2 regions of the Stutzerimonas marianensis genome follow, and region 2 is predicted to be linked to the other one. Evidence: predicted binding sites of a transcription regulator. Region 2 holds the regulator's gene; the other holds the start of a gene.
What was found. The regulator FliA, encoded in region 2, starts transcription of late flagellar genes. The targets are predictions, from matches to a motif close to CTAAAGTTTNNNNNNNNNNNGCCGNTAA.
Positions count from the first base shown of each region.

Region 1 (14,448 bases), on a different contig from region 2:
TGCGAGTGACAGGCCTTTTCTTTTGACCAGCACAGCGAAACGGAACCAAAGCTCCACAACCGGGACGAAATCCCTACGCGGTGCCGAAGGCACCTCTCGGCCAGCATGACGTCGGCCGCTCGATCCCGGAGATGGACATGAAAGAGGAAATTCTGTTGGCGCTGACCTGTGGTCTGGTCGTGCTGACAGTGCTGCCGCTATGGAAGCACCCCGCCTGGTGGGTGCGCGGACTCGACTTTCCCCGCCTGCAACTTTGCGTGCTGGCCTTCGCCCTGCTACTGGCGCAAGCACTGCTTCTCTCCTATTCCAAGCCCCTGCAGCTGATCATTTCAGCCGCCTCGATCGCATGCCTGCTCTACCACGCCTGGTGGATTTTCCCCTACACCCGCCTATGGCGACGTGAGGTCAGATCAGCGAGCCGGAACTCCGCCAGCCCGCGCATTCGAGTCATGTCGGCCAATGTACTGACACCCAACCGACAGGCCGACCGCCTCTTGGCTCTGGTACACGAGCACAGGCCCGACGTACTGGTCACCCTGGAATCGGACCGCTGGTGGGAAGCGAAGCTCGACGAACTGGTCTCGGACTATCCGTACAGCCTCCGCTGCCCGCTGGACAACCTCTACGGCATGCACGTCTTCTCCCGATGGCCGCTGGAAAACGCCGAAACCGCCTTTCTCGTCGAGCCGGATGTCCCTTCGATGCACGCCTGCGTGCGCGTGAATGACGACTTGGCGATCCGCATACATTTCCTCCATCCCGCGCCCCCGAGCCCAACGGAGAACGACGAGTCCACCGAGCGGGACGTGGAGCTGCTGGTGGTTGCCAAAAGCATTCGCGATGACCAGCAGAACGTGCCGATCATCGTTGCCGGGGACCTCAACGATGTCGCCTGGTCCGCCAATACCCGGCTGTTCCGCAAGATCAGCGGCCTGCTCGATCCGCGCGTCGGGCGCTGCATGGTCAACAGCTTTCATGCGCAGCACTGGTTCCTGCGCTGGCCGCTGGATCACTTTTTTCACAGCCATCATTTTCGTCTGGTGCGGATCCAGCGACTGCCGGCATTTGGCTCCGACCACTTTCCCGTGCTGATCGAGCTGCAATACGAACCGACGCAGGATCAGGCTGGGTTGCAGGCGGATCGCGATGACGAACGGCTGGCCAGCGACACGATCCAACGCCGCCCCGCCGACGAGTCGGACGTTCCCGAACCCGCCAAGGGCTGAATTGCTCAGGTGGGCGACACCATCGGCAATGCGTCTTTACGAACACGCCAGAACGGCCGGGTTACAGTTGTGCCGACACCCATCGCGACGCGAGCGCCTGATCCATGCTGACCTTGACCCTCGGACCACTGACCTTCGGCGTGCCGCATCTGGTAGCGCTTGCCAGCCTGCTGCTGGCTACTCTCGGCGGCTGGTGGGTCGGCCGACGCCGAGGGCGCAATCCCGAGGGGCAACTGTTCAGGCTGTTCATCCTGGCGCTGATCGTGGCGAGGCTCGCCTTCGCCGCCGTCTACTTCGAGACCTTTTCCAGCCCCTGGCAGCTGTTGGACATTCGCGACGGAGGCTTCATCGCCTGGCCGGGCATTGTCGCGGCACTTTTAGGTGGCGCGTTGATGATGTGGCGCGACCCGCCCGTGCGAGCGCCATTGGCGGCAGGGCTGGCTGTGGGGCTGCTCTGTTGGCTGGTGGCGAGCTTTGTCTGGTATTCGCTGGAACAGGGCACCCGGCTGCCGGACCTGGTCCTACGCGACAGTCGGGGCGAGCCGGTGTCACTTGCGGACTATCAGGGCAAACCAATGGTGATCAATCTCTGGGCGACCTGGTGTCCACCCTGCCGCCGCGAGATGCCGGTGCTGGCCGACGCCCAGGCCGAGCATGACGAATTCGTGTTCCTCTTCGTCAATCAGGGCGAGGGCGCGGGCGAAGTCCAGCGCTATCTGGAGTCGCAAGCCCTGTCGCCTGGCAATGTGTTGATCGACGGCGGCGGTCGGCTGGGTCAGCAGGTGGGCTCTGGGGCACTTCCCACCACTTTGTTCTACGACGCCGAGGGTCGTCAGGTTGGCAGCCATCTCGGCGAATTGTCCCGTGCCAGCCTGTCACGCGCGCTCGAGGCGCTGCAGTGAACCGGTGCGGTTCTCCCCCCGCTGCTGACCGCCCGCTTCCTTTGCATTACCCTGCCAGCCGCACCTGGTCGCGAAACGCCGCCAGGTTCTTCCAACCGACGGCGAAGCACGGAGCGAAACGATGAAAGTACGCGCGGTATTGGCGATTGCAGCGGCGATGGTAGCGGGTACTGCATGGGCGGACGGACAACCGTTGACGGTCCGGCTCAACGGCATCGGGCATGATCGCGGCGGTATGAAGGTCGCGCTGTTTTCCGACCCCAAAACCTTTCGCAAGGCCGATCAGGCCTTCGCGACGCGAGAGACAGCGGCCCGCGCCGGCACACTCAGCTTTGTCTTCGAAGACCTCCCGGCGGGCGAATACGCCATCATGGCCTTCCACGATGAAGACGGTAATGGAGAGCTGAACCGTCGACTGGGCATGTTTCCCACCGAGGGCTATGGGCTGTCGAACAACCCCAAGGTGATGGGCCCTCCCAGCTTCGAGGACAGTCGCTTCGAGGTCAGTGGTGACCAACCGACCGAAATCGACATCGATATCCGCTACTAGGCAGACCGTAACCCCGTCGCCCTGTCAGCGAGTGCGCCAGGCTTCCATCAGCGCGAACAGGCGCATCCCGGCCAGCATCGCCACCACGAACAGGACCGCTTGCCAATGCCCGACAGCCAGCGTGAGCGCTGGCGCCGGGCAGATGCCAGCGAGACCCCAGCCGATACCGAACAGCAGACTGCCAATGACGAGAGGCCGGTCGATTGCACGCACCTGGGGCACGCGCATCGGTGCGCGCAGCAAGCTGAGCGAGCGACGCCTGGCCCAACGGAAAGGCAGGCGTGCCGCACCGATCGCACCCACCATGACCAATCCCAACGAGGGATCCCAGACGCCAGCCAGATCGAGAAACCCGAGTACCTTCGCCGGATTCGCCATGCCCGACAACAGGATGCCTAGGCCGAACACCACACCGGCCAGCAAAGCGGACAACGCTCTCATGATCCCCCCAGAAGATGGCGTACGACGTAAACGGTCACGAAGCCAGCGGCCATGAAGACCAGCGTCGCCACGGACGATCGGAGAGACAGGCGTGCGATGCCACATACGCCATGACCGCTCGTACAGCCCGAGCCATAGCGCGCACCGAAGCCCACCAGCAATCCAGCAAGCGTCAGCATCGGCCAGTCCACCTCGAAGTGGACACTTGGCAGTACCGCGAACATGCGCCACAGGAGCGGAGCAAGCACAAGCCCCAGCAAAAACAGGCCGCGTTCGGCACGCCCCTCCGAGCCATCCAGCAGACCGCCGATCAGCCCACTGACCCCGGCTACACGCCCGTTCAGGACGATGAATGCGCCCGCAGACAGCCCGATCAACAGGCCGCCCGCCAGCGCACTCCATGGAGAGAACTGCAACCAATCGATCATCATTTTTTCTCGTCCTCACAAAATAGCTCATAGAGCGTGCCGATTAGCACCAGCGCCTCCCTGCTGGCGATCCGGTAATGAATCTGCTTGCCAGCCCGGCGGGTTTCGACCATTCCCTCGCGCCGCAACACCGCGAGTTGCTGGGACAAGGTCGGCTGCTGGATACCCAACAGCGCCTCGAGTTCGCTGACGTTGCGCTCACCCTGCGACAGCTGGCAAAGCAGCAGGAGGCGATCTGCGTTGGCAAGGGCTTTGAGCAGAAGGCTTGCTTGCCCAGCGCTGGCTTTGAGCCGTTCGATGTCCGGTGCTGTCGCTTCGTTGGTCATGGAAAACTCGAATTCATTTAAACTTAAAACAATATATATATTTGTAAATTGAATACCAACATGCCAGCGCAAGTCCCGCCCGGCAGGCGGCTGCCGATGGTCGCCCCGTTACTGAACTGTTGCGCACGAGGGACTGTCCAGAGCTGTGGCGTCCGAACCAACCGCCTTCAGGGGCTCGGGCCTCGACGCAATTTTTTTGCGAAAAGAGGAAATTTGCCGCAGGCGACGGACCGAGACGCTGCTTATACTGACCCCCCAATCCCAACCAGGAGCTACACCTGTGAATAAAGCCGAGTTGATTGAAGCGATCGCAGCCTCTGCCGATGTTCCGAAAAGCACTGCCACCCGTGTGCTGGATGCCTTCACCGAAAGCGTGACGAACAGCCTTCAGAACGGCGACAGCGTGACGCTGGTTGGCTTCGGTACATTCGCCGTCAAGGAACGCGCCGCACGCGACGGTCGCAATCCCCAGACTGGCGCGACGATCAAGATCTCCGCGGCGAAGCTGCCAGGCTTCAAGCCGGGCAAGTCGCTGAAGGACGCGGTGAACTAAAAACCGCCGGATAACGGGCCGCTGACGTCCTTTCGGACGCAGCGCCTGCTCCCCTCCCGCCCCGCTCCACTGCACACTGAAAAGGCGTCGCCGCACACAGCGCACCATCAGCAAGCACCGCGACCAGCTACCGTCATTCACATTCTCTTGCGGTCCCCTCAGCTCGGCCTCATCAGCCCCCGCAGAACAGGCTTTCACCCGCGTCGGGCGCCCCTTTTCGCAAGATCCTGGGCAGTTGGCATCTCGCTTGCTGTACTGCTTACGCCAGGAAGCTGCGGCTCAGGGATGAGTTGATTCGAGGCAAGAAGTGCAAGTCTCCTCTTGCCGTCGGGATACGCGTCAGCCAATCGCGGCGCGGTCGGAACAACCTGCTCCAGACGCCCTCCCATGCAGAGACAGTTCGGTTCACTCTGCTATGAGGAGGCTCCATGCGCATCACTCTTCCACGCCTGGGTTTCGGCGGCGCGCCGCTGGGCAACATGTTCACGCCGCTGGACGAAGCCACTGCCGATGCCACGCTCCAGGCAGCGTGGGATGCCGGCATCCGGTATTACGACACATCACCGCATTATGGCGCCGGCCTTGCCGAACAACGGTTTGGCCGCCTGCTCAGTCGTAAACCGCGGGATGCCTTCGTGCTGAGTACCAAGGTGGGCCGCCTGCTGCAGCCGGCCAGCGCACCGGAAAATGCCCAACCCTTCGTCGACGAGCTACCCAACAAGCGCATCGCCGACTACTCGGCCGACGGCGCGCGGCGCTCCATCGAGGACAGTCTTGAACGCATGGGGGTGGACCGCATCGATATCGCCTTCATTCATGACGTGTCCGAAGATCAATGGGGCCCGCAATGGAAAGCGTACTTCCAGCAAGCCATGCAGGGCGCTGCCAAAGCACTCACCCAGATGCGCGAGGAAGGCACCATTCGAGGTTGGGGTCTGGGCGTCAATCTGGTCGAACCCTGCCGTATGGCGCTGGAACAAGCGGATCCGGACGTGTTCCTGCTGGCCGGTCGCTATTCGCTGCTCGATCACCGCGAAGCGCTGGATACCCTCTTCCCACAGTGCGTGGAACGCGGTGTGGGCATCGTTGTAGGTGGCCCGTTCAACTCCGGCGTATTGGCGGGCGGCGCTCACTACGACTACGCGCAAGCACCTGATGAAATCCGTCGCAAGACCGAGCAGTTGGAGGCAGTGTGCAAGGCCTTCGACGTCGATCTGCGCGCAGCGGCGCTGCAATTTTGCCTGGCCCACCCGGCGGTCCTGTCCACCATCCCCGGCACAAGCAACCCCAAGCGTCCGGCGCAATATGTCCAGCAGAGCGAAGCACCCATTCCAAGCGACTTCTGGCAAGAGCTGAAAACGCGGCAGCTGTTGCCCGACGATGTGCCAGTACCGGACTAACCCGGTCGGTAATCGCCAACGACCAGGCGAGGCTTCCACCTGTCGGTATCGCGCAGTCGGCAGGTATTAATCCGCCGACCATCCCATATCGGCCAAACGGGTTATTTCCGCTTCGCCTGGTCAGGTCTAAAAGTCAGCATTCTTGTCATCGGACGGACGCTACAAAAATGCGCACAACAAAAACAATCCTCGCAGTTGCAGTCGCCATGCTGATCGCCAACCACGCCCTGGCCATCAGCGAAACCATTCAGGACCAGACCGGCACCGACAACGTCGCCGACGCGACACAAAGTGGCGATGGCGGTTTCATCAGCCAGACCCAGAACGGAACGGGCAACATCGTCAATACCGCGCAGAGCGGGTATGCGATGAGCGCGACCAGCAGCCAGACAGGGGCAGCGAACCTGGCCTTCATCGATCAGGCCGGCAACGAAGGCGAAGTCGAGATCAACCAGGACGGCGAGTTCAATCTCGCTACGGTCGCTCAGGTCTCTCAGGAAGGGGGCCATGTCGCCGTGATCACCCAGGTCGGAAGCAACAACCTCTCCTACGTCGAGCAGCTCGATGGCGTCAGCAACGATGCGATTATTTATCAGGATGGCCAGGGCAACGCCATCGAAGTCTTCCAGGTAGGCAACGCCAACTATTACGAGGGGACCCAGACCGGCAACGGCAATATTGCCCGCATCGAGCAAGACTGGTTCGCCACCGCTACCACGGAACAGAGCGGCACCGGGAACCTGATCACGCTGACCCAGGCAGGCTTCCCCTATGGTGCCACCGCGTTCATCCGCCAGGATGGCACCAACAACACCGCAACGGTCGATCAGCCGGAAGATTCGCGCTATCCCGTCGGATCGGTGGATCTCGAGCAGATTGGCACGGACAACGTCGCCACTGTCACGGCGGCCACCGGCGGCGGCTCCATGGCCTATACACAGGACGGCATCGACAACGAGCTGACAACGGTGCAAACCGGCCGGGGCAACAGCATCTCCGGAGCGACAAGAGGCGACGGCAATCGAGTCGACATCCAGCAGGACTATGACCTCAACAGCGTGACCGTCAGCCAGGACGGGAACCAGAACGAGATCGACGTCGTCCAGGAGGACTATGCCAACACGGCCGATATCCAGCAAGTCGGCTCGCAGAATGTCGCCTCCCTGCTGCAGACCGGCGGGCTTGGCTCGCTGAACGGCTTCGATGCAACCATCATCCAGAACGGTACCGGTAACTCGGCGACGGTTACCCAGGGTCCGTAATTCGCGTCCGACTCACGCGCGCGTGACCGCCCGCCCGGCCGGTCACGCCTCACGCGAGAGCTCAGCCTGCCAGCCAGCCGGCCAATCGATGCAGGTACAGGTAATCCAGCCAGGCCACCTGATGGGCCAGAACGATCATCCAGAACACAAATTGGAATGGCAGCTTGCGGGTCTTGTGGCGCAGCAATTGCTGCGCGATAAAGGCACCGGGCCACCCACCGAGCAGTTCCAGCAGATGCAGGCGCATCTCCGGGGTGCGCCATCGGCCACGCTGCGCGCTACGCTTGTCATGCAGGTAGAAGCCGAAGGTCACCAGACTCGCCAGGGCGTAAGCCAGGAGCGGCCAGTCATGCCCCCTCTCGCTCATCTTCAACAACCCCAAACCTGGCAGCAGACAGAGCAGGATCAAGCCGGTCAGCTCGAGTAATCGCCTCCGGGGCGCCTCGTGTCTTCGAGGTGGGGTCATGTGCCCCTTCGCCGCGCCGGCTGGTTTGCGGCGGATCGCTGGATCGTCGAGGGCCAGAGGTGCATCGAGGCGAATGTGAGTTGCCCGCAACCGCCCAGCCTGATCGGCTTGGGAGAGATAGAAGACGGTATCGCCCTGCTTCGGACGACGATCACCCCGCATCACCGAAATATGGGCGAACACCTCAGCGCCACCCCGCTCCGGGCGGATGAAACCGAAACCTTTCTGGTCGTTCCAGTTTCGTAGCTGACCTCGCAGCTCCATGTCGGCACCTGATGACGGAAAGCGGCGAGTCTAACGCCGGCCATGGCGACTGGCATCCAGCTGCGTTAAAGGCAACGCTCGCGATCCGCCGAAGCCGGAGCGACGTACTGATTCACGCCGCGCTGAAGCTCAACCGGCCGCTGTGTGCCAGTCGATCAGGCTGAACTGCCAGGTCGCGAGAATGACCAGACCAAAGATGATTCGATACCAGGCGAACGCGGCATAGCTATGGTTGCCAATGAACTTCAGCAATGCGCGGACCGCTAGCATGGCGAATATGAAGGACGTAACGAAGCCGATCGCGAATACCGGCAGGTCCCCCGGCTGGAACAGCTCGCGGTACTTGTAACCCGAATAGACCGCTGCCCCCACCATCGTCGGCATGGCCAGGAAAAAGGAAAACTCCGTAGCGGCCTTGCGTGACAAGCCGAACAGCAACCCGCCGATGATCGTCGCACCCGAGCGCGACGTACCCGGGATCAGCGCCAGGCATTGTGCGCAACCGACCTTGAGCGCGTGCGACCAGCGCATGTCGTCGACGGTTTCTGCCTGAACCGCATGCGGCCGTTTTTCCGCCCAGAGCATCACCACACCGCCGATGACCAGCGCGGTAGCGACCGTGATGGGGTTGAACAGATAGGTGTGGATCAGATCAGCGAACGCGACACCCAGGACGACCGCCGGAAAGAACGCGACCATCAAGTTCACCGTGAAACGCTGCGCCTGCCGCTCGCGCGGCAGCCCGATAACGACGTCAAGTATCTTGCGGCGGTATTCCCAGACCACCGCGAGGATCGCGCCCAGCTGGATGATGATGTTGAAGGCCAGCGCGCGCTCGCCACCGAAGCCAATCAGGTCGGCAACGATGATCTGGTGCCCGGTACTGGAAATCGGCAGAAATTCCGTCAAGCCCTCCACGATGCCCAACAGCAACGCCTGAAACGCAATCCAAAGCTCCATCTAGTCCCCATTGGCGGTGTCATCACCGCGGCTTATGTCCAACGAAGGTATATATCAGATCGCCATCTGAGCGCTGTTCTGACTCGCTTATGGTCAGTAAATTCAGTGAGGTACGCGAGGCAGCCCTCATCTTTTTACCGACCGAGCCGACACGCTATGCAATGGGCATCGAAGCTGCTCGCGTCACCTGAACCGACCGCGCGCCAGGCCCGGACAAGCGTCCCCGACACTATTCCAATAATAAGTAACATCCCGCCTTAACAGGAGCCTACAAGCCCATGAATATGCTCAGAAATATCCCGATCAGCAAACGCCTCTGGCTGATACCCCTGGTAGCCATCGCAATGCTGTTCGTATTGGGCTTGTTGATGATCCAGCAGGTCAGAAACGACCTCTACCAGGGCAAACAGGTGATGACGCAGAACATCGTCGAGACGGCACGCGGCGTACTGGATCATTACCATCAGCTCGAAACGAATGGCCGCCTGACCAAGGCCGAAGCCCAGAAGGCCGCCATGGATCAGATCCGCATCCTGCGCTACGGACACGACGACTACTTCTGGATCAATGATCTTCAGCCGGTCATGGTCATGCATCCCATGAAGCCGGAACTTGAAGGCAAGGACCTGTCACAGACCAAGGACCCGAACGGCAAAGCGCTATTCAACGAGATGGTCAAGGTCGCCAAGCAGGACGGCGCCGGTCTGGTTGATTACCAGTGGGCCAAACCCGGCGAAGAACAGCCCGTACCGAAGATCTCCTATGTCGAGCTATTCAAGCCTTGGGGTTGGATCATTGGTTCAGGCATCTACGTGGACGACGTGGAGGCCGAGTTCCAGAACTATCTGGTGCACTTCTCGCTGATCGGGCTTGCAATCGCAGCGCTCATGGCGCTCATGGTCGCCGTGCTGATCCGCAGCATTACCGTGCCGCTGCGTCGTTCGATGCAAGCCATGGCCAATATCGCCAGTGGCGAAGCGGATCTCACCCGCAGCCTGGATGTATCCGGTAACGACGAACTGACCATGCTAAGTCGTGATTTCAACGCGTTCACGCAAAAACTGCGCAGCGTCATTGGTAGGCTGCTGGAGACGGCGGACTCGCTTGAACAGTCCTCCAATGCCCTGGGCGGGCTGGCCAATCAGGCGCACTCGCACAGCCAGCAACAGTCTCAGCAAATGGAACTGGTCGCCACCGCCGTCAACGAAGTGACCTACGCCGTCCAGGAGGTTGCCAAGAACGCCGAGCACGCCGCCAGCGAAGTTGGCGAGGCCGAAAGACAGGCTGGCCAGGGTCAGCACAACATCGAGGCCAGCCTGAAACAGATCGATCAATTGTCTACCACCATTGGCGAAGCCGTCGGTGTCATTCAATCCCTCGCAGACGAAACCACCAAGATCGGCTCGGTACTCGAGGTGATCGGTTCGATCGCCGACCAGACGAACCTGCTGGCATTGAACGCGGCGATCGAAGCCGCCCGCGCCGGTGAGCAAGGCCGCGGCTTCGCAGTGGTAGCCGACGAAGTCCGCCTGCTGGCCCAGCGCACCCAGACTTCGACCGCGGAGATCCAGACGATGATCGAACGACTGCAGAAGAATTCCAGCGCGGCGGTCGCAGTGATCACCGAAAGCAACCGAGCTTCGCAGGCAACGGTGGAACAGGCCAGCCAAGCCGGTGAAAGCCTGGCGCAAATCGCACAGGCGCTGCGCAACCTGTCGGGCCTGAACGCTTCGATCGCCAGCGCGACCCTGCAGCAGACTCATGTGGTCGAGGATATCAATCAGAACGTTACCCAGGCGGCTGGTCTGGCCATGCACAGCACGCAAGCGGCCGAGCAATCGAACGCTGCCGGTAAGCAACTCGGCGATCTCGCCGAACAACTGAACAGGACGCTCAAGCAGTTCAAGGTGTAATAACGCCGAACCTTTCCAGCTGCGCATCGAAAACCGGCCAGGCGTCGAACGCCAGGCCGGTTTTTTTTATTCGCCCGTGCGGCTTTTCGTCACGTATCGATGCCAACGTGAGCAGCCACTCATTGTGTTGGAGACTGGCTCGTCCGGCAGAAACCCAGTCGTGGCGCGGGTTCTCGAGCAATCAAAGCGCGCAGGAAGCAAACAGGCATCACCTACAACTTTCGGCTAATTGCCAACTTGCGAACAAATCAAGAACTCATCGTGTGACTTATCGGTCCCCTGTGTACATCAATGGAATGTAAGGCCGACGCCGAACACCCGACGGCATGGCCATTTCGTATTTTTTGTATACACACAGAGAGACATGCCCCATGACCAGCCCCCTTCGCTTCAACGACGCCCTCCTGATCACCGACCGCGCGTTCAAGCCCTTCCAGTGCGTCGCCTGGACCCTGATGGAAGGTAACGGTGAGCTCAGCATCACCGTCGTGGACGGCAGCGAATCCCGCCCGGTCGGTCATTGCAAGCTGCCCAGCAGCGTGTATTCCGATCCGGTCAAGCTGGGCCAGAAGCTCGAACAGACCCGTGCCGACCTGGCTCGCCAAGGGATTCACTTCGCCCCTTGGCACATGCCCGTCTGAACGCCTGCCTCAAATGCAGAGCCCGGCCTCAAAAAGGCGCCGGGCTTGGCGTCAGGTGCTGGTGGTTGCGATCCATTCGCCTGTTTTACGGTCCCATGCACTGAGCCGTTAAAACAGGAGCACCTCCATGAAAGGCGCCGAAGCCTACGTAAACGATCAATGGCACAGCAGTGGCCTGGCCGATCTTCCGAAACGCCCCGAGCCCCATTCGGTCACCCTGACGTTCATCGTCCCGCGCGATGCGCAGACCACCGGGTTGATCACGCACATTCGCGACGTTGCGCAGCAAAAGCTGCACGAAGCTTATGGCGATAGACAGGTCACGCATAAACCGGTGGTGGGTTCAGTCGTTGGCGACGGAAGCGGTGACGGGATCGAGCTGGTCTTCGACATCGCCGCGGCGAGCTGAGGCGGCGCCTCTCTATGCATGCGTCAGATGGCTGGTACGAACCCGTATGGCTCGTGCCTGTCACTGATAGAGACGATGCACGGCGCTTGGTGCCGTGCTTTCCGCTGACCTACCCAGGAGCATGCACATGATAGGCGACTTTTCTTCGATCAATGATCATCTCGTAGCCGCCCGAGAAATGGCCGATCAGGCCGAAACCAAAGCGGACCCGGCCATCTACCGCGAAGCGATAGACGAACTCGTTGCCGCGATCCGCATCCTGATGCGCAACAGCAGCGAGCGCGAGAACTGATCTGAACCGACAACTCAATGGCCAGGCCTGCCGACGTGGCAGTCGGCAGGCCTGCCGTTCGTCACGCCATTTCAGCCCTGGTCGGACCTGGCCCACATGCTTATCGATAATTCATCCCTGACGCTTGCCGAGGGCACACCGCCCATCCCGGACGATGAACGCGTTGATATCGGTACCGCCCTCTGTCCCGACCTGCCCGACGACCTCCACTACGTCGACGATACGGGCCCTGGCATCACCCGACGCGTGTTGCGCGGCAAATTTGCCTATTTTCTTCCGTCCGGCGAACGCATTCGTGACCAGGACGAAATCGACCGTATCAACAAGCTGGCTATCCCGCCGGCCTATACCCAGGTCTGGATCTGCCCAGATCCGTGTGGCCATATGCAAGCAACCGGGCGTGACGCCCGAGGGCGCAAACAATACCGGTACCACCCTCGCTGGCGGGAAATCCGAGACAGCGACAAGTATGAACACATCCTGGCTTTCGGCGCCGCGCTACCCAAACTGCGCGCACGATTGGAAGATCATCTGAAGCTGCGTGGCATGCCACGTGAAAAAGTCATGGCGCTTGTCATTCAGCTGTTGGAAACGACCCTGATCCGAATCGGCAACTCCCGCTATGCCCGCGAGAACCGTTCTTATGGCCTCACCACGCTGCGCAACCGTCATGTCGACGTTCGAGGCTCGGCGATTCGCTTCCATTTCCGCGGCAAAAGCGGTGTCGAACACCGCGTGACGCTGAAGAATCAGCGACTGGCTCGCATCATGCGCCGCTGCCTGGAGCTTCCGGGCCAGCACTTGTTCCAGTATCTGGACGACGATGGACAACGCCACGCCATCAGTTCCAGCGATATCAACCTCTACCTGCGCGAACTGACCGGTGCGGATTTCACCGCCAAGGATTATCGGACCTGGGCCGGCAGCACGTTGGCCCTGGATTACCTACGCGGGGTTCCCCATGACCCCGAAACCGTGGCGCGACGGAATCTCGCCGAGACGGTCAAACAGGTGTCGCGGCAGTTGGGCAACACACCGGCAGTGTGTCGGCAGTGCTACATCCATCCGGCCGTCATTGAGGCCTTTTTGAACGGCGAGCTGGCGAACCTGCGCAGAGCACGCAAGCGCAAATGGCTGAGCGCGGAAGAAGCGGGTCTGCTCAAGCTGCTTGGCAGCCGTAGCCAGGAGGCAGCAGCCGGTCAGTGACGGTACAAGGTCACCTGGTTTCGTCCACCGGACTTGGATGCATAGAGGGCGCTGTCCGCCCATTCGATCAGTTGCGCATAGCCATTGGTGGGTAGGCTCAGGTCCGCCACCCCCAGGCTGATCGTGAAGCGGATGCTGTGAGCTTCGTGCCGGACCTCATGTGCCTCGACCGTCTGGCGAAGCCGCTCGGCCAATGTCATGGCGCCCTGCTGGTCCGTGTCCGGCAGCAGCACGACGAACTCTTCGCCACCGTAGCGCCCCGCGATATCGGAGTCGCGCATGGCCTGACGAATGATGTCGGCGGTCTGCTGAATCACACTATCGCCGGCCTGGTGCCCGTAGGTGTCGTTGATCTTTTTGAAGTGATCGATATCGAACATGATCAGCGCCGTATTGGTGCCATAGCGCCGATGCCGGGCGTAGTCCTGGCGCAGCATTTCTTCCCAATGCCCACGGTTGAACAGGCCTGTGAGCCGGTCGGTGCTCGATAGCCGCTGCAACTCTCGGTTGGCGGCCTGCAGTTGCCGGCGGTTGGTCGCCACGTCGGTGACATCGTAGATGATCAGGCAGATCTGCTGGATTCGACCATCCAAGCCCTTGAGCGGAAACAGCGTGGTGTTCTGGTACATGAAATCTTCCAGCCCGGTGATTGGCTGGTAGTTCTTGAAACGCAGCAGATACGGCCGCTGTTCCCAGATGGTGAACGACGGCGTGCCGAGCGTCGCCACGTTTTCGACCTTGCGCCGGAACCACTTCTCGTCCACTTCAGGAAACAGCTCGAAAAAGGATTTCTTGCGCGCTTCCTCGGGGAGTCGCCCGGAGCGGTTCTCCATGAAGGTATTCCAGACGTCGACGCGATATTCACGGTCGAGCACGACCACGCCAACGTCAATGTTCTGGACGATGGCCAACAACCAGTGCATTTCGCTGAGTTCGATCGAGTCAGACATGCTCAGTCCATCAGGTAGGCGAGTTTGCGTGACAACAGTTCCACCGAGTCTTCGGTGAACAACAGCAAAAGGTCGAAATGAATGTCGTGCCCTTCGAGGCTGTAGCTGATCTCTACTGCGAGCGTGCTTTTCCAGCGTTCTCGGTTCAGGCGGATCAGCTCCTCGATCGACGCATGCTGGCCAAGCACCTGTGGGTGGCCCTGGGAAAAGACCACGTCGATCTGATCGGCAATCCCACTCAGGCACGCACTGATCAGCA
Region 1 covers NZ_JALGRD010000004.1:247,215-261,662, reverse strand. The annotation lists gene MST27_RS08965 (endonuclease/exonuclease/phosphatase family protein) at 138-1,226, shown strand; gene MST27_RS08960 (TlpA disulfide reductase family protein) at 1,331-2,128, shown strand; gene MST27_RS08955 (DUF2141 domain-containing protein) at 2,250-2,678, shown strand; gene MST27_RS08950 (DUF6691 family protein) at 2,703-3,119, opposite strand; gene MST27_RS08945 (YeeE/YedE family protein) at 3,116-3,550, opposite strand; gene MST27_RS08940 (ArsR/SmtB family transcription factor) at 3,547-3,873, opposite strand; gene MST27_RS08935 (HU family DNA-binding protein) at 4,154-4,426, shown strand; gene MST27_RS08930 (aldo/keto reductase) at 4,855-5,826, shown strand; gene MST27_RS08925 (hypothetical protein) at 5,994-7,088, shown strand; gene MST27_RS08920 (DUF1294 domain-containing protein) at 7,150-7,818, opposite strand; gene MST27_RS08915 (undecaprenyl-diphosphate phosphatase) at 7,948-8,778, opposite strand; gene MST27_RS22760 (methyl-accepting chemotaxis protein) at 9,057-10,691, shown strand; gene MST27_RS08905 (hypothetical protein) at 11,063-11,332, shown strand; gene MST27_RS08900 (hypothetical protein) at 11,460-11,741, shown strand; gene MST27_RS08895 (hypothetical protein) at 11,869-12,033, shown strand; gene MST27_RS08890 (DNA topoisomerase IB) at 12,130-13,239, shown strand; gene MST27_RS08885 (sensor domain-containing diguanylate cyclase) at 13,233-14,189, opposite strand; gene MST27_RS08880 (response regulator) at 14,192-14,448, opposite strand, start outside.
Region 1: a site for FliA is predicted at 8,904-8,931, ahead of MST27_RS22760 (methyl-accepting chemotaxis protein). Genes of this name have one in related genera too.

Region 2 (14,448 bases):
GGGCGGCATCGGCGGTTTATTGGCGTCCGGTGGCAGCCTGGCCGGCAGCCTGATGGCGATGATGCAGGGCAGCTTCGAACTCAGCCGCGAGACGCTGCTGGACGAAGGCGCCATGGTGCGGCTGTTGATGAGCAGCGGCATGATTGCGCTGGAAGCCATCATGCCGCTGCTGATCGTGCTGATGATCGTCTCGATCATCGGGCCGATCTCGCTGGGCGGCTGGTTGTTCTCCGGCAAGGCCATGGCACCCAAGTTCAGCCGGATGAATCCGGGCCCCGGTCTGAAACGGATGTTTTCGACCAAGGCACTGGTCGAGTTGCTCAAGGCGCTGGCGAAATTCTTCGTCGTGCTGCTCGTGGCGCTGGCGGTGCTCGCCGCCTATGAGGACGACCTGCTATCCATCGCCAAGCAGCCGCTGGACCTGGCCATCATGCACAGCGCCGAAGTGGTGGGTTGGTGCGCGTTGTGGATGGCCTGTGGCCTGATCCTCATCGCCGCGGTCGACGTGCCGTTCCAGCTCTGGGACAACAAGCAGAAGCTGATGATGACCAAGCAGGAGGTACGCGACGAGTACAAGGACAGCGAGGGCAAGCCGGAGGTCAAGTCGCGGATTCGCCAGCTGCAGCGCGACGCCGCGCAGCGGCGCATGATGCAGGCGGTGCCGGAAGCCGACGTGGTCATCACCAACCCCACGCACTTCGCCGTTGCGCTCAAGTATGACGGCGACAAAAGCGCTGCCCCCAGGCTGGTCGCCAAGGGTGGCGATTTCGTTGCGCTGAAGATTCGTGAGATTGCCCGCGAGCACGAGGTGACGATCCTCGAGTCGCCGGCCCTGGCGCGTGCGGTCTACTACTCCACCGAACTCGAGCACGAGATTCCGGCCGGCCTGTACCTGGCCGTTGCCCAGGTCCTGGCCTACGTCTACCAGTTGCGCCAGTACCGCTCCGGCAGGGGCAAGCGGCCCGACCCGTTGGGCAACCTGCCGATTCCGCCTGATCTGAGAAAGGATGAGTGAGGTGAGCGGGTAGCCGGAGGTCTGAAGCGCAAGCCCTTCAGCCTCCAGCTGCTTTCTTATTCGATCAATCCGCACGCGACGCGCGCACCGCCACCGCCGAGCGGCTCGGGGTGGTCGGCGTGGTTGTCACCGCCCTTGTGGACCATCAGGGCCAGCCCCTTGATGTCGCCAAGGCTCTTCAGGCGCGGCGCCAGTACCGGTTGATTCGCCTTGCCGTCGCTGTTGACCATCAGGGCCGGGAGGTCGCCCATGTGACCGTCACCCCAGGGCTCACCGTGCTTACCGGTATTCTGCGGGTCCCAATGCCCGCCGGCTGCCCCTGCGGGAACGGGTTTGCCGTCCTTGTCCTCGGGTTGGCAGCTGCCCTTGGCGTGAATGTGGAAACCGTGGGTGCCCGGCTCGAGCCCCGACAGTTCCGGGCGGAACACCAGCCCGTACTCGCTGGTTTCGATCTTTACCGTACCGACGCTGTCGCCGACGCCCTGGGCATTGACCGCCTTGACCTGGACGTTGAGCGTTTCGGCGTTGGCGCCGACTACCGCGCAGCCCGCGAGCGCCGCGATGATCCACTGTTTCATTGCAAGACTCCTGTGCCTGTCGATGGCGGGCCTGGCCGCCGGAAGTCGTCGCGCGGTAGGCGCCGCACGACGTTCTTTTTGAGACTTTGATGGCTGCGGTCGGTTCGCAATCGAGCTGCCGGCCTTGCAAGGAATCGCCCGTGTCGGCTGCGATGCCGAAGTTGGACCCCTTCTTGCTATCAACCCGTACAGGGCGCTTCAGGCGTCAATTCTTTGGAACTGTTCTGTCGGGGTCTTCGTGGATCGCACGCAACTCGTCAATATTCGCAATGGCCTGACCGGCGCTGGGCGCGGCAACCTCGGCGTGCCGCTGCTCCTGCTCGTCATGATGGGCATGATGATGCTGTCGGTGCCGCCGTTCCTGCTGGACCTGCTGTTCACCTTCAATATCGCGCTGTCGATCGTGGTGTTGTTGGTCAGCGTCTATGCGCTGCGGCCGCTGGACTTCGCCGTGTTCCCGACGATTCTGCTGGTCGCGACCCTGATGCGGCTGGCGCTGAACGTGGCCTCGACCCGAGTCGTGCTGATCAACGGCCATGAAGGCGGCTCCGCGGCAGGCCATGTGATCGAAGCCTTCGGTAACGTGGTGATCGGCGGCAACTACGTTGTCGGTATCGTCGTGTTCGCGATCCTGATGATCATCAACTTCGTCGTGGTCACCAAAGGTGCCGGGCGCATCTCCGAGGTAAGCGCGCGCTTTACCCTCGACGCCATGCCGGGCAAGCAGATGGCGATCGATGCGGACCTCAACGCCGGCCTGATCGATCAGGTCGAAGCCAAGCAGCGCCGGGTCGAGGTGGCCTCGGAAGCCGATTTCTACGGCTCGATGGATGGTGCCAGCAAGTTCGTGCGCGGCGATGCCATCGCCGGTCTGCTGATTCTGTTCATCAACCTGATCGGTGGCGTGGGCATCGGCATGGCGCAACATGGCATGAGCTTCAGTGAAGCCGGTCAGGTCTATGCGCTGCTGACCATCGGTGACGGCCTCGTTGCGCAGATCCCTTCGTTGCTGCTCTCGACCGCCGCGGCGATCATGGTGACCCGCGTGACCAGCTCCGAAGACATGGGCCAGCAGGTCAACCGCCAGATGTTCGCCTCGCCGAAGGCTCTTGCGGTGTCGGCAGGCATCATGATCGCCATGGGCCTGGTCCCCGGCATGCCGCACATGTCCTTTCTCGGACTTGGCGCCGTGGCAGCCGGTGGGGCCTACTGGATCTGGCACCGTCAGAAGCAGGCCAAGGCGAAAACCGAGCAGGAGGTTCAGAAACAGCAGGAAACGCTGCCCGCCCAGCGCGCCGCGGAGACCAAGGAACTCGGCTGGGACGACGTGACGCCCGTCGACATGGTTGGCCTGGAAGTGGGGTATCGCCTGATTCCGCTGGTCGATCGCAACCAGGGCGGCCAGTTGCTGGCCCGTATCAAGGGGGTTCGCAAGAAGCTGTCGCAGGACCTCGGCTTCCTGATGCCGTCGGTGCACATCCGCGACAACCTCGATCTGCTGCCCAACGCTTATCGCTTGACGCTGATGGGAGTGAGCCTGGCTGAAGCCGAGGTCTATCCCGACCGCGAGCTGGCGATCAACCCCGGGCAGGTGTTCGGCCCGCTCAACGGCATCGCCGCCAAGGACCCGGCGTTCGGGCTGGAGGCGGTCTGGATCGAGGCCAGTCAGCGCGACCAGGCGCAGTCGCTCGGCTACACCGTGGTGGATGCGAGCACCGTGGTCGCTACGCACCTCAACCAGGTCCTGCACAAGCATGCGCACGAGCTGCTCGGGCATGAGGAAGTCCAGCAGCTGATGCAGCTGCTGGCCAAGAGTTCGCCGAAGCTCGCGGAGGAACTGGTGCCGGGGATGATCTCGCTGTCGACACTGCTCAAGGTGCTGCAGGCGCTGCTGCAGGAGCAGGTACCGGTCCGCGACATCCGCACCATCGCCGAAGCCATCGCGAACGTGGCCACCAAGAGTCAAGATCCCGCCGCGATGGTGGCGGCCGTGCGGGTCGCGCTGTCCCGCGCAATCGTGCAAAACGTTGTGGGGCTTGAGCCGCAGCTGCCTGTGATCACGCTTGAACCCAGGTTGGAACAGATATTGCTCAATAGCCTGCAGAAGGCCGGACAGGGTTCGGAAGATGGCATTCTTCTCGAGCCGGGAATGGCCGAAAAGTTGCAACGGTCTCTGGTAGATGCGGCACAGCGTCAAGAAATGATGGGTAAGCCGGCGATCCTGCTGGTGGCCGGCCCGGTCCGCGCGATGCTCTCGCGATTCGCCCGGCTGGCAGTCCCCAACATTCATGTCCTGGCCTATCAGGAAATACCGGATAACAAGCAGGTCACCATCGTTTCGACGGTGGGTCAGAATTAACCGAGGGTACAGGCCATGCAGGTCAAACGTTTCTTCGCAGCCGACATGCGTATCGCCATGAAGATGATTCGTGACGAGCTGGGCGCTGATGCCGTGATCACTGGCAATCGCCGTGTGGCCGGTGGCGTCGAGCTGACGGCCGTGCTCGATTATCCGATGGAGGCGGTGGCGCCCAAGCAGCCGAATCCGGCGCTCGAGGCGGAGCTGCGCAAGACTCAGACCCGTATCGCCAACGCGCATGCCGAACTGAGCGCGCCGCACACGGAGCCGGCACGCGACCGTCAGTTGCTTGACGAGAAACCTGCCGCGAGCGCCAAGCCTGCCGTTGCGCCTGCTGCCGCGATGGCAGCATCGGCACTCGACTCGCGTGCCGTCGAGGCCATGCAGTCCGAATTGCAGGGGCTGCGGGAGCTGATCGAAGTGCAGCTCGGGTCGTTGGCCTGGGGGCACGAGCAGAATCGTCGCCCGCAGCAGGCCGGCTTGTGGCGTCGCCTGCAGCGCCTCGGCCTGCCGGCGGACCTGTCGCGCGGGCTGCTGGAGAAGGTGGCCGCGATCAGCGATCAGCGTCAGGCCTGGCGCATGCTGTTGGCGCACCTGGCCCAGTCGATCAAGGTGACCAAGCACGAGCCGCTGGAAGAGGGCGGTGTGATTGCCCTGGTCGGCCCGGCCGGCGCCGGCAAGACCACGACCCTGGCCAAGCTCGCCGCACGCCATGTCCTCAAGCACGGCGCGCAGAGCATCGCCCTGGCGAGCATGGACAACTACCGTATCGGCGCTCAGGAACAGCTCAAGACTCTGGGCCGTATCCTCAACGTGCCGGTGATCCAGATCGACCCGAGCCAGCCGCTGAGCAAGAGCCTGGAGCCGGTCGCGCGCAAGCGGCTGATCCTGCTCGACACCGCCGGTCTGCCGGCGGGCGATCCGATGATGCGCCTGCAGCTTCAGGCATTGGCCGATCGGGGCGTGCGTTCGAAGAACTATCTGGTGCTCGCGGCGACCAGCCAGAGCCAGGTGCTGAAGGCGGCCTGGCATCACTACCGGCCTTGCGGGCTGGCGGGCTGCATCCTGACTAAACTTGACGAGGCGGGTACTCTGGGCGACGTGCTCGGGCTGACCATCAGCCAGCATCTACCGATTGCCTACCTCGCCGACGGTCCGCGCATTCCAGAGGATCTCCAGCTGCCACGGACGCATCAACTGGTCAGCCGGGCGGTGAGTCTGCAATCCGAAGAGTCGCCCAGCGAGGAAACGATGGCTGACATGTTCTCCGGCCTGTACAACGGATCTTCGCGGAGGGCGGGATGAACAGGGCGCTGCGTGAGAGCGAAACACTAGACGCGTTCGGGCTGAACGCATCGATGGCCTGCGGGCCCCAGCAAGATATAGGCGTTTGATGATGGGTATTCATCCCGTACAGGTTATTGCAGTGACCGGCGGCAAAGGTGGCGTCGGCAAGACCAACGTATCGGTCAATCTTTCCTTGGCGCTGGCCGACCTCGGTCGGCGTGTCGTGCTGCTCGACGCCGACCTTGGCCTGGCCAACGTCGACGTGCTGCTCGGCTTGACGGCCAAGCGCACCCTGGCGGACGTGATCGCCGGTGACTGTGATCTGCGCGATGTCATGATCCAGGGGCCGGGCGGCGTGCGCATCGTGCCCGCCGCGTCCGGCACGCAAAGCATGGTGCAGCTGTCGCCGATGCAGCATTCCGGTCTGATTCAGGCCTTCAGCGAAATCGGCAACGACATCGACGTGCTGATCATCGATACGGCCGCCGGCATCGGCGACGGTGTCGTGAGCTTCGTGCGGGCGGCGCAGGAGGTCCTGCTGGTCGTCACCGACGAGCCGACGTCGATCACTGACGCCTACGCGCTGATCAAACTGCTCAACCGCGACTACGGCATCAGCCGGTTCCGGGTGCTGGCGAACATGGCGCACGCCCCGCAGGAAGGACGCAATCTATTCGCTAAGCTGACCAAGGTGACTGAACGTTTTCTTGACGTCGCCCTGCAGTACGTCGGCGCGGTTCCCTACGACGAGGCGGTTCGCAAGGCCGTTCAGAAACAGCGCGCGGTCTACGAGGCCTACCCGCGAGCCAAATGCTCGCTGGCGTTCAAGGCCATCGCGCAGAAGATCGACACCTGGCCGCTGCCGGCGAACCCGCGTGGCCACCTTGAGTTCTTTGTGGAGCGCCTGGTCAGGCCCACCGCAAACGCACACGACTGACAGCGGCTGGAATCGGTTATGTACAACACCAAAGTGGCTAAAGACTCCCAGTACCAGCTCATCGAGCAGTACGCCCCGCTGGTCAAGCGCATCGCTTATCACCTGCTGGCGCGGCTGCCGGCCAGCGTGCAGGTCGACGATCTGATGCAGGCCGGCATGATCGGCCTGCTCGAGGCGTCGAAGAAGTACGACTCCGGCAAGGGGGCGAGTTTCGAGACCTACGCGGGCATTCGCATTCGTGGCGCCATGCTCGACGAGGTCCGCAAGGGCGACTGGGCGCCGCGTTCGGTGCACCGCAATTCGAGGATGGTGAGCGAAGCGATACGCGCAATCGAGGCCAGAACCGGACGCGACGCTAAAGATCATGAGGTTGCGGCCGAACTTAAATTGAGTCTCGATGAGTACTACGGCATTCTGGGCGACACCCTGGGCAGCCGCCTGTTCAGCTTCGATGATCTGCTGACCGAAGGCGAGCACGGGGAGTTCGGTGAAGATGCCGCCAGTGCACATCCGGAACCGTCTCGTGATCTCGAGGACGAGCGTTTCCAGCAGGCCCTGGCCGATGCGATCGCCAATCTGCCCGAACGTGAAAAGCTGGTGCTGTCGCTGTATTACGACGAAGAGTTGAATTTGAAGGAAATCGGCCAGGTTCTGGGCGTCAGCGAGTCACGGGTCAGTCAGCTGCACAGCCAGTGTGCGGCGCGCCTGCGGGCCCGTCTCGGCGAATGGCGCGCTCGATAGGTCGGTTCTCAAGAAAACGCGAATAGAAACTGCTCTGGGCGAGCTTCATGAACGAAGCCCGCAACAGACCCTGAGCAGGTTCTGGGATTTCGGGATTTACGGAGGTGTACTTGGACAAGAACATGAAAATCCTCATCGTCGACGACTTTTCGACGATGAGACGGATCATCAAGAACCTCTTGCGCGATCTGGGCTTCACCAACACCGCCGAGGCGGATGATGGCACCACTGCACTGCCTATGCTCAAGAGCGGCAGTTTCGATTTCCTCGTCACTGACTGGAACATGCCCGGCATGAGCGGCATCGACCTGCTGCGCGCGGTGCGTGCGGACGACCGCCTCAAGCACCTGCCGGTGCTGATGGTGACGGCCGAGGCCAAGCGTGACCAGATCATCGAGGCCGCGCAGGCCGGTGTTAACGGGTACGTGGTCAAGCCGTTCACGGCTCAGGTACTCAAAGAGAAAATCGAGAAGATCTTCGAGCGCGTCAACGGCTGAAGTAACGCCGCGAGGGCACTATGACGCAAGCAGACCAAAGCCTGGCGGAGTTCGAAGCGACGCTCAAGGCTCACGCACCCCAATTGATCGAAAGCCTCCAGCAGGGCCGATTCGAAGAAGCGGCCCAGATGTTCAACGAGCTCAACCAGGCTCGGAACCAGGGGCTGTATCAGGAAGTCGGCAAGCTCACCCGGGAACTGCACAACGCCATCGTCAAACTGGAGATGGACACCTGTGCGACGGGGGGCGACCCGTCCCCGATCACCGATGCAACCGACCGGCTGTCTTATGTCGTGGAAATGACGGAGAAGGCGGCCAACCGGACCATGGACCTCGTCGAGGAATCCGCGCCGTTGGTCAACTACGTCAGCTACGAGGCACAGAGCCTGACCGCCGATTGGCAGCGCTTCATGCGCCGCGACATGAATGCCGAGCAGTTTCGTGACCTGGTCAAGCGGCTCGATCAGTTCCTGCAGCGGACCATGAACGACGGGACCCAGCTGTCGGAGAACCTCAGCGAGATCATGCTTGCTCAGGATTTCCAGGACCTGACCGGTCAGGTGATCAAGCGAGTCACGCGACTGATCACCGAACTCGAAAGCAACCTGCTCAATCTCGTGCTGATGGCCGGCCAGGTCGATCGCGTCGCGGGTATCCAGCACGACCGCGAAGAGCTGCGCGCAGAGCAGGAACGAAAAAAACTAGAAAAAGGCCCTTCCCACGGTGAAGGTCCGCAGATGCATGCCGATATACGTGAGGATGTCGTATCCGGGCAGGACGATGTCGACGATCTGCTTTCGAGCCTGGGCTTTTAGGGGATGTGAAATATGAGCTTCGACGCCGATGAAGAAATCCTCCAGGATTTCCTGGTAGAGGCCGGCGAGATTCTCGAACTATTGTCAGAGCAACTGGTGGAGCTGGAGAGCAGCCCCGATGACGCAGCCTTGCTCAATGCGATTTTTCGCGGGTTCCATACGGTAAAGGGTGGTGCGGGTTTCCTCCAGTTGCATGAACTGGTCGAGTGCTGCCACATCGCCGAAAACGTCTTCGACATCCTGCGCAAGGGTGAGCGTCGCGTCGACTCGGAATTGATGGACGTCGTGCTGCAGGCACTGGACTCCGTCAACGAAATGTTCAGTCAGGTGCGTGAACGTACCGCGATTACGCCTGCCACGCCGGAGCTGCTGGCGGCACTGTCGCGCCTGGCCGAGCCGGCTTCTGCTGCGCCGGCCGCTGCCGAACCGGTTGCCGTGGCGGCCGAGCCCGCCCCCGAGCCTGTGAACGCGGACAGCGAGTTCGAGCAGTTCCTCGGCGCACTCGACGAGGCAGCGGAGGCCCCGGCCGCGGCTAGCGGTGATGAGATCACCGACGAAGAATTCGAATCGCTTTTGGATCAGTTGCACGGCAAAGGCCAGTTTGCGACCGCGACCGGCACCGAACCGTCCGCCGAGGCAGTGTCTACGTCCGCCCAGCCGGCCAGCGATGAAATCACCGACGAGGAGTTCGAAGCGCTGCTGGACCAGTTGCATGGCAAGGGTCAGTTCGCCGAGGCGCCCCAGGCGTCGGCTACCCCGGTCGAACCCGAAGCTGCAGCGCCGGCCGGGGACAACATCTCCGACGACGAATTCGAGGCATTGCTCGACCAGCTCCACGGCAAGGGCAAGTTCGAACCTGAAGTAGTCGCCACCGCTCCGACCGCGAAGGCCGCGGTCAAGCCAGCGGCCGCCGCGTCGGACAAACCGGTTGAAAAGGCCGCTCCAGCCAAGCCGGCCGCGTCTGCCGCGCCCAGCAAACCTGCGGCAGCGCCGGCGCCGGAGAAGCCGGTCAGCGAGGCGGAAACCACCGTGCGCGTGGACACGGCGCGGCTCGACGAAATCATGAACATGGTGGGCGAGCTGGTACTGGTCCGTAACCGCCTGGTCCGCCTGGGTTCCAACAGCGGCGATGAAGCCATGTCCAAGGCCGTGTCCAATCTGGATGTGGTCACGGCCGACCTGCAGAGCGCGGTGATGAAGACGCGCATGCAACCGATCAAGAAGGTGTTCGGCCGTTTCCCGCGCCTGGTTCGCGATCTGGCGCGCAGCCTGAAGAAAGAAATCAACCTGGAGCTCGTCGGCGAAGAGACCGACCTGGACAAGAACCTCGTCGAGGCACTGGCCGATCCGCTGGTGCACTTGGTGCGCAACGCCGTCGACCACGGCGTCGAGACGCCCGAAGAGCGGGAAGCCGCCGGCAAGCCGCGCACCGGACGTGTGGTGCTGTCCGCCGAGCAGGAGGGCGACCACATCCTTCTGCAGATTACCGACGACGGCAAGGGCATGGATGCCAACATCCTGCGTGCCAAGGCGGTGGAGAAGGGCATGCTGGACAAGGATGCCGCCGATCGCCTGAGCGATCTGGAGTGCTACAACCTGATCTTCGCTCCGGGATTCTCGACCAAGTCGGAGATCTCCGACGTGTCGGGGCGCGGTGTTGGGATGGACGTGGTCAAGACCAAGATCTCCCAGCTCAACGGCACGGTCAACGTGTTCTCCACCAAGGGGCTGGGCTCGCGCGTCGTGATCAAGGTCCCGCTGACTCTGGCGATCATGCCGACCCTGATGGTGATGCTGGGCAACCAGGCGTTCGCCTTCCCGCTGGTCAGCGTCAACGAAATCTTCCACCTCGACCTGTCGCGCACCAATGTGGTCGACGGGCAGGAAGTCGTCATCGTGCGTGACAAGGCCCTGCCGCTGTTCTACCTCAAGCGCTGGCTGGTTCAGGGCGCCGAGCACGAGGAGCAGCGCGAGGGGCACGTGGTGATCCTCAGCGTCGGCAACCAGAGCATCGGCTTCGTCGTCGACCAGTTGGTCGGCCAGGAGGAAGTCGTGATCAAACCGCTGGGCAAGATGCTGCAGGGCACGCCTGGCATGTCCGGCGCGACCATCACGGGCGACGGCCGGATCGCGCTGATCCTCGACGTTCCCAGCATGCTCAAGCGCTACGCGCGCCGGGTCTGATCATCTGGGCGGCGGCTCCTGCGGGGCCGCTGTCGCTAGGAGTGTTTTATGGCAGTCAAGGTTCTGGTCGTCGACGACTCCGGCTTCTTCCGGCGCCGGGTCTCGGAAATTCTCTCGGCAGACCCGAACATCCAGGTGGTTGGTACCGCGACCAACGGCCGCGAGGCGATCGACCAGGCGCAGGCGCTCAAGCCTGACGTCATCACCATGGACTATGAGATGCCGATGATGGACGGCATCACAGCGGTACGGCAGATCATGCAGCGCTGCCCAACGCCGGTCCTGATGTTCTCCTCGCTTACGCACGAAGGCGCACGGGTGACCCTCGATGCGCTTGATGCCGGCGCGGTGGATTTCCTGCCTAAGAACTTCGAGGACATCTCTCGCCACCCGGCCAAGGTCAAGCAGTTGCTGTGCGAGAAGATCCACACCATCGCGCGCAGCAACCGCCGCTACAGCAGCCATCTCGGCACGTCTAGCACGTCGCCCTCGCTGTCCAGCCGCACCGCGCCGGTTTCGACGCGCCACACCACGGCGTCCCCAGCGGCAACCGGACATGCGCAGCCGGCACCGGCTTCCAGTTCGCCGGCACCGCGCCGCAAGGCCTATCGGCTCGTGGCCATTGGCACTTCCACAGGCGGACCTGTGGCGCTGCAACGCGTTCTGACCCAACTCCCGGCCAGCTTTCCGGCGCCCATCGTGCTCATTCAGCACATGCCGGCGGCTTTCACCAAGGCCTTCGCCGAGCGCCTGGACAAACTCTGCAAGATCCAGGTGAAGGAAGCCGAGGATGGCGACCTGTTGCGGCCGGGGCTCGCGTTGCTGGCGCCGGGTGGCAAGCAGATGATGGTCGACGGCCGCGGCGCGGTTCGTATCCTGCCGGGGGATGAGCGGCTCAACTATCGCCCCTGTGTCGACGTGACCTTCGGCTCTGCGGCCAAGGCGTATCAGGACAAGGTTCTGGCCGTGGTCCTGACCGGCATGGGCGCCGACGGGCGCGAGGGCGCGCGCATGCTCAAGCAGAGTGGCAGTCAGGTCTGGACCCAGGATGAGGCGAGCTGCGTGATCTATGGCATGCCCATGGCCGTCGCCAAGGCGAACCTCAGCGATGCGGTCTATGGCCTCGACGAGATCGGCCGGCACCTGAGCGAGGCCTGTATCTGATGGATGTACTCAGCCTCATCGGGCTGGTTCTGGCATTCGTCGCCATCGTCGGGGGTAACTTTCTCGAGGGCGGCCATGCTTCCGCCCTGCTCAACGGGCCTGCTGCATTGATCGTGCTGGGCGGGACGCTCGGCGCCGTGCTGCTGCAGACACCGATGTCCGTTTTCATGCGGGCGATGTCGATCGTTCGCTGGATTTTCTTTCCGCCCCGCATCGACATGCTCGGTGGCATTGCGCTCGTCACTGGCTGGAGCGGTATCGCACGCAAGGAAGGCCTGCTGGGTCTGGAGCCCGTAGCGGAAATCGAACCCGATCCCTACGCACGCAAAGGGCTGCAACTGCTGGTCGATGGGGCCGAGCCGGAAGTGATTCGCAGCATCCTCGAAGTCGATCTCTATACACAGGAAACCCGCGATCTGCGCGCGGCGAAGGTGTTCGAGAGCATGGGCGGCTACTCACCGACCGTCGGCATCATCGGTGCGGTGATGGGCCTGATCCATGTGATGGGTAATCTCGCCGACCCCAGCCAGCTTGGCAGCGGGATCGCCGTGGCCTTCGTCGCGACCATCTACGGTGTGGCCTTCGCCAACCTGCTGGTGCTGCCGATCGGTAACAAGCTCAAGAGCGTCGTGCAGAAGCAGACGGCGTACCGCGAAATGCTGCTAGAAGGCGTGCTGTCGATCGCCGAAGGCGAAAACCCACGCTCGATCGAGATGAAGCTGCAAGGCTTCATGGATTGACCGAGTCGACGCCATCCGCGGGGACCCCAGTATGCAGCGCATCCAGACCCTTGATCAGATCGCGACGCCACGCTCGCGAAAGCTCGGCGCATGCCGCTGCGGGAGCCACTGAACATGGCACGCCGCAGAACGCATGAGGAACCCGAAAACCACGAGCGCTGGCTGGTCTCCTATGCTGACTTCATCACCTTGCTGTTCGCGTTTTTCGTGGTGATGTACTCGATTTCCTCGCTCAACGAAGGCAAATACAAGATCCTTTCGGATTCGCTGGTCGGCGTGTTCAACCAGCCTGACCGTTCCATCATGCCGATCCCGGTCGGCGAGGAGCGGCCTCGCTCCAGTCAGCACGACACGCCCTCGGTCGTTGAATCGGACGCGGCCACAGCCAATCCCGTGGATCCGCTCGACAGCATCGTGCGCAGCATGCGCAGCGCCTTCGCCGACCTGATCGAAACCAATCAGCTGACCGTCCGCGGCAATGAACTCTGGGTCGAGATCGAACTGAATTCCAGCCTGTTGTTCCCCAGTGGCGACGCGCTGCCCAATGACCAGGCGTTCGGCATGCTCGAGAAGGTTGCCAACATTCTGGCACCCTTCGACAACCCGGTTCGCGTGGAAGGCTTCACCGACAACCTGCCGATCAGCACGGCGGCCTACCCGACCAATTGGGAGCTCTCGGCGGCACGGGCGGGCAGCGTGGTGAGGATGTTGGCTGCCGGCGGTGTGAATCCGTCCCGAATGGCCGCCGTGGGCTATGGTGAATTTCAACCCGTGGCGGACAACGCCACGGCCGAGGGGCGGGCACGCAACCGGCGGGTGATCCTGGTGATCTCGCGCAACCTGGACGTCCGCCGGAGCGTGTCGGATGTGGGGCGCACCAGCGAGGCTCGGCCTGGCATACAACGTGCAGCCGCTACCGATCAGTAGGTGCCGCGAGGCAGTTTCGTCAATTCCCCGTCGCCGACACGGCCGGCGGGGCAGAGGCCGGTCTGGTGCTATCCGGATGGAAAAACGCGTATGAGAGTCTGGGCTGTAGCCAATCAGAAAGGTGGGGTGGGCAAGACCACGACGTCGGTGTCGCTCGCTGGCTTGCTGGCCGATTCCGGCAAGCGCGTCGTGGTGCTCGATCTTGACCCACACGGGTCGATGACCAGCTATTTCGGCCAGGACCCGGACAACATCGAGCGCAGCGTGTTCGACCTGTTCCAGCATCAGGGCACCGTACCCGAGGGTCTGCCCCGGGAGCTGCTGGTGCCGACGAGCCATGAGCGGATATCGCTACTGCCGTCGAGTACCGTGCTGGCGACGCTGGAGCGCCAGTCGCCGGGCCAGAACGGGCTCGGGCTGGTTATTGCCAAGAGCCTTTCGCAGCTGTGGCAGGATTTCGATTACGCCATCATCGACAGCCCGCCGCTGCTGGGCGTGTTGATGGTCAATGCGCTGGCGGCCAGCCAGCGGCTGGTCATTCCGGTGCAGACCGAGTTCCTGGCGCTGAAGGGACTGGAGCGAATGGTCAGTACCCTGAAGATGATCAATCGTTCTCGCCGTCAGGCGTTGCCGTACACCATCGTGCCGACCATGTTCGACCGCCGGACCCAGGCCTCGATGAATACGCTCAAGCTGTTGCGCAACGGCTATCAGGACCATCTGTGGCAGGCCTTCATCCCGATCGATACCCGGCTGCGCGATGCGAGCCTGGCGGGGCTGGTACCGTCGCAGTACGATCCGAACAGCCGTGCGGTAATCGCGTATCGGGCTCTGCTCAAGGCATTGCTCGCCGCGCAGGAAACGACCCAGGTCGCCTGAGTCGACGTACGGGGCTGATCGCGCCTCAAGTTCATGGCCGATGCAGCCGATAGCCTATCCAGTTGGTACTCACGAGTTGGTTTCATGAGCCGTACCCTTCTTAAAGAAAGCCGATCGCAGCAGACCTTGCAGTCGTACCTCGACGCCTTGCTGCAGGACGCCATGGAACTGGCCGAGTCGGTCAGCCAGGACGAGTTCCAGGCTGCTGTGCTCGAAGAACAGCGTCGCGACACTCAACGCGTCGTCCCGCTGCGTGAGGTCGCGCCTGCCGCGGCGCCGCTCGAGCCCGTTCGGCCAGCAGCCGTCGTCACGACGGCGGAGGCGG
Region 2 covers NZ_JALGRD010000002.1:174,064-188,511, reverse strand. The annotation lists gene flhB (flagellar biosynthesis protein FlhB) at 1-1,015, shown strand, start outside; gene sodC (superoxide dismutase [Cu-Zn] SodC) at 1,072-1,593, opposite strand; gene flhA (flagellar biosynthesis protein FlhA) at 1,832-3,952, shown strand; gene flhF (flagellar biosynthesis GTPase FlhF) at 3,968-5,257, shown strand; gene fleN (flagellar synthesis regulator FleN) at 5,349-6,176, shown strand; gene fliA (RNA polymerase sigma factor FliA) at 6,195-6,917, shown strand; gene MST27_RS03870 (chemotaxis response regulator CheY) at 7,040-7,414, shown strand; gene MST27_RS03865 (protein phosphatase CheZ) at 7,435-8,229, shown strand; gene MST27_RS03860 (chemotaxis protein CheA) at 8,242-10,413, shown strand; gene MST27_RS03855 (protein-glutamate methylesterase/protein-glutamine glutaminase) at 10,462-11,577, shown strand; gene MST27_RS03850 (flagellar motor protein) at 11,577-12,317, shown strand; gene motD (flagellar motor protein MotD) at 12,432-13,244, shown strand; gene MST27_RS03840 (ParA family protein) at 13,335-14,123, shown strand; gene MST27_RS03835 (CheW domain-containing protein) at 14,208-14,448, shown strand, end outside.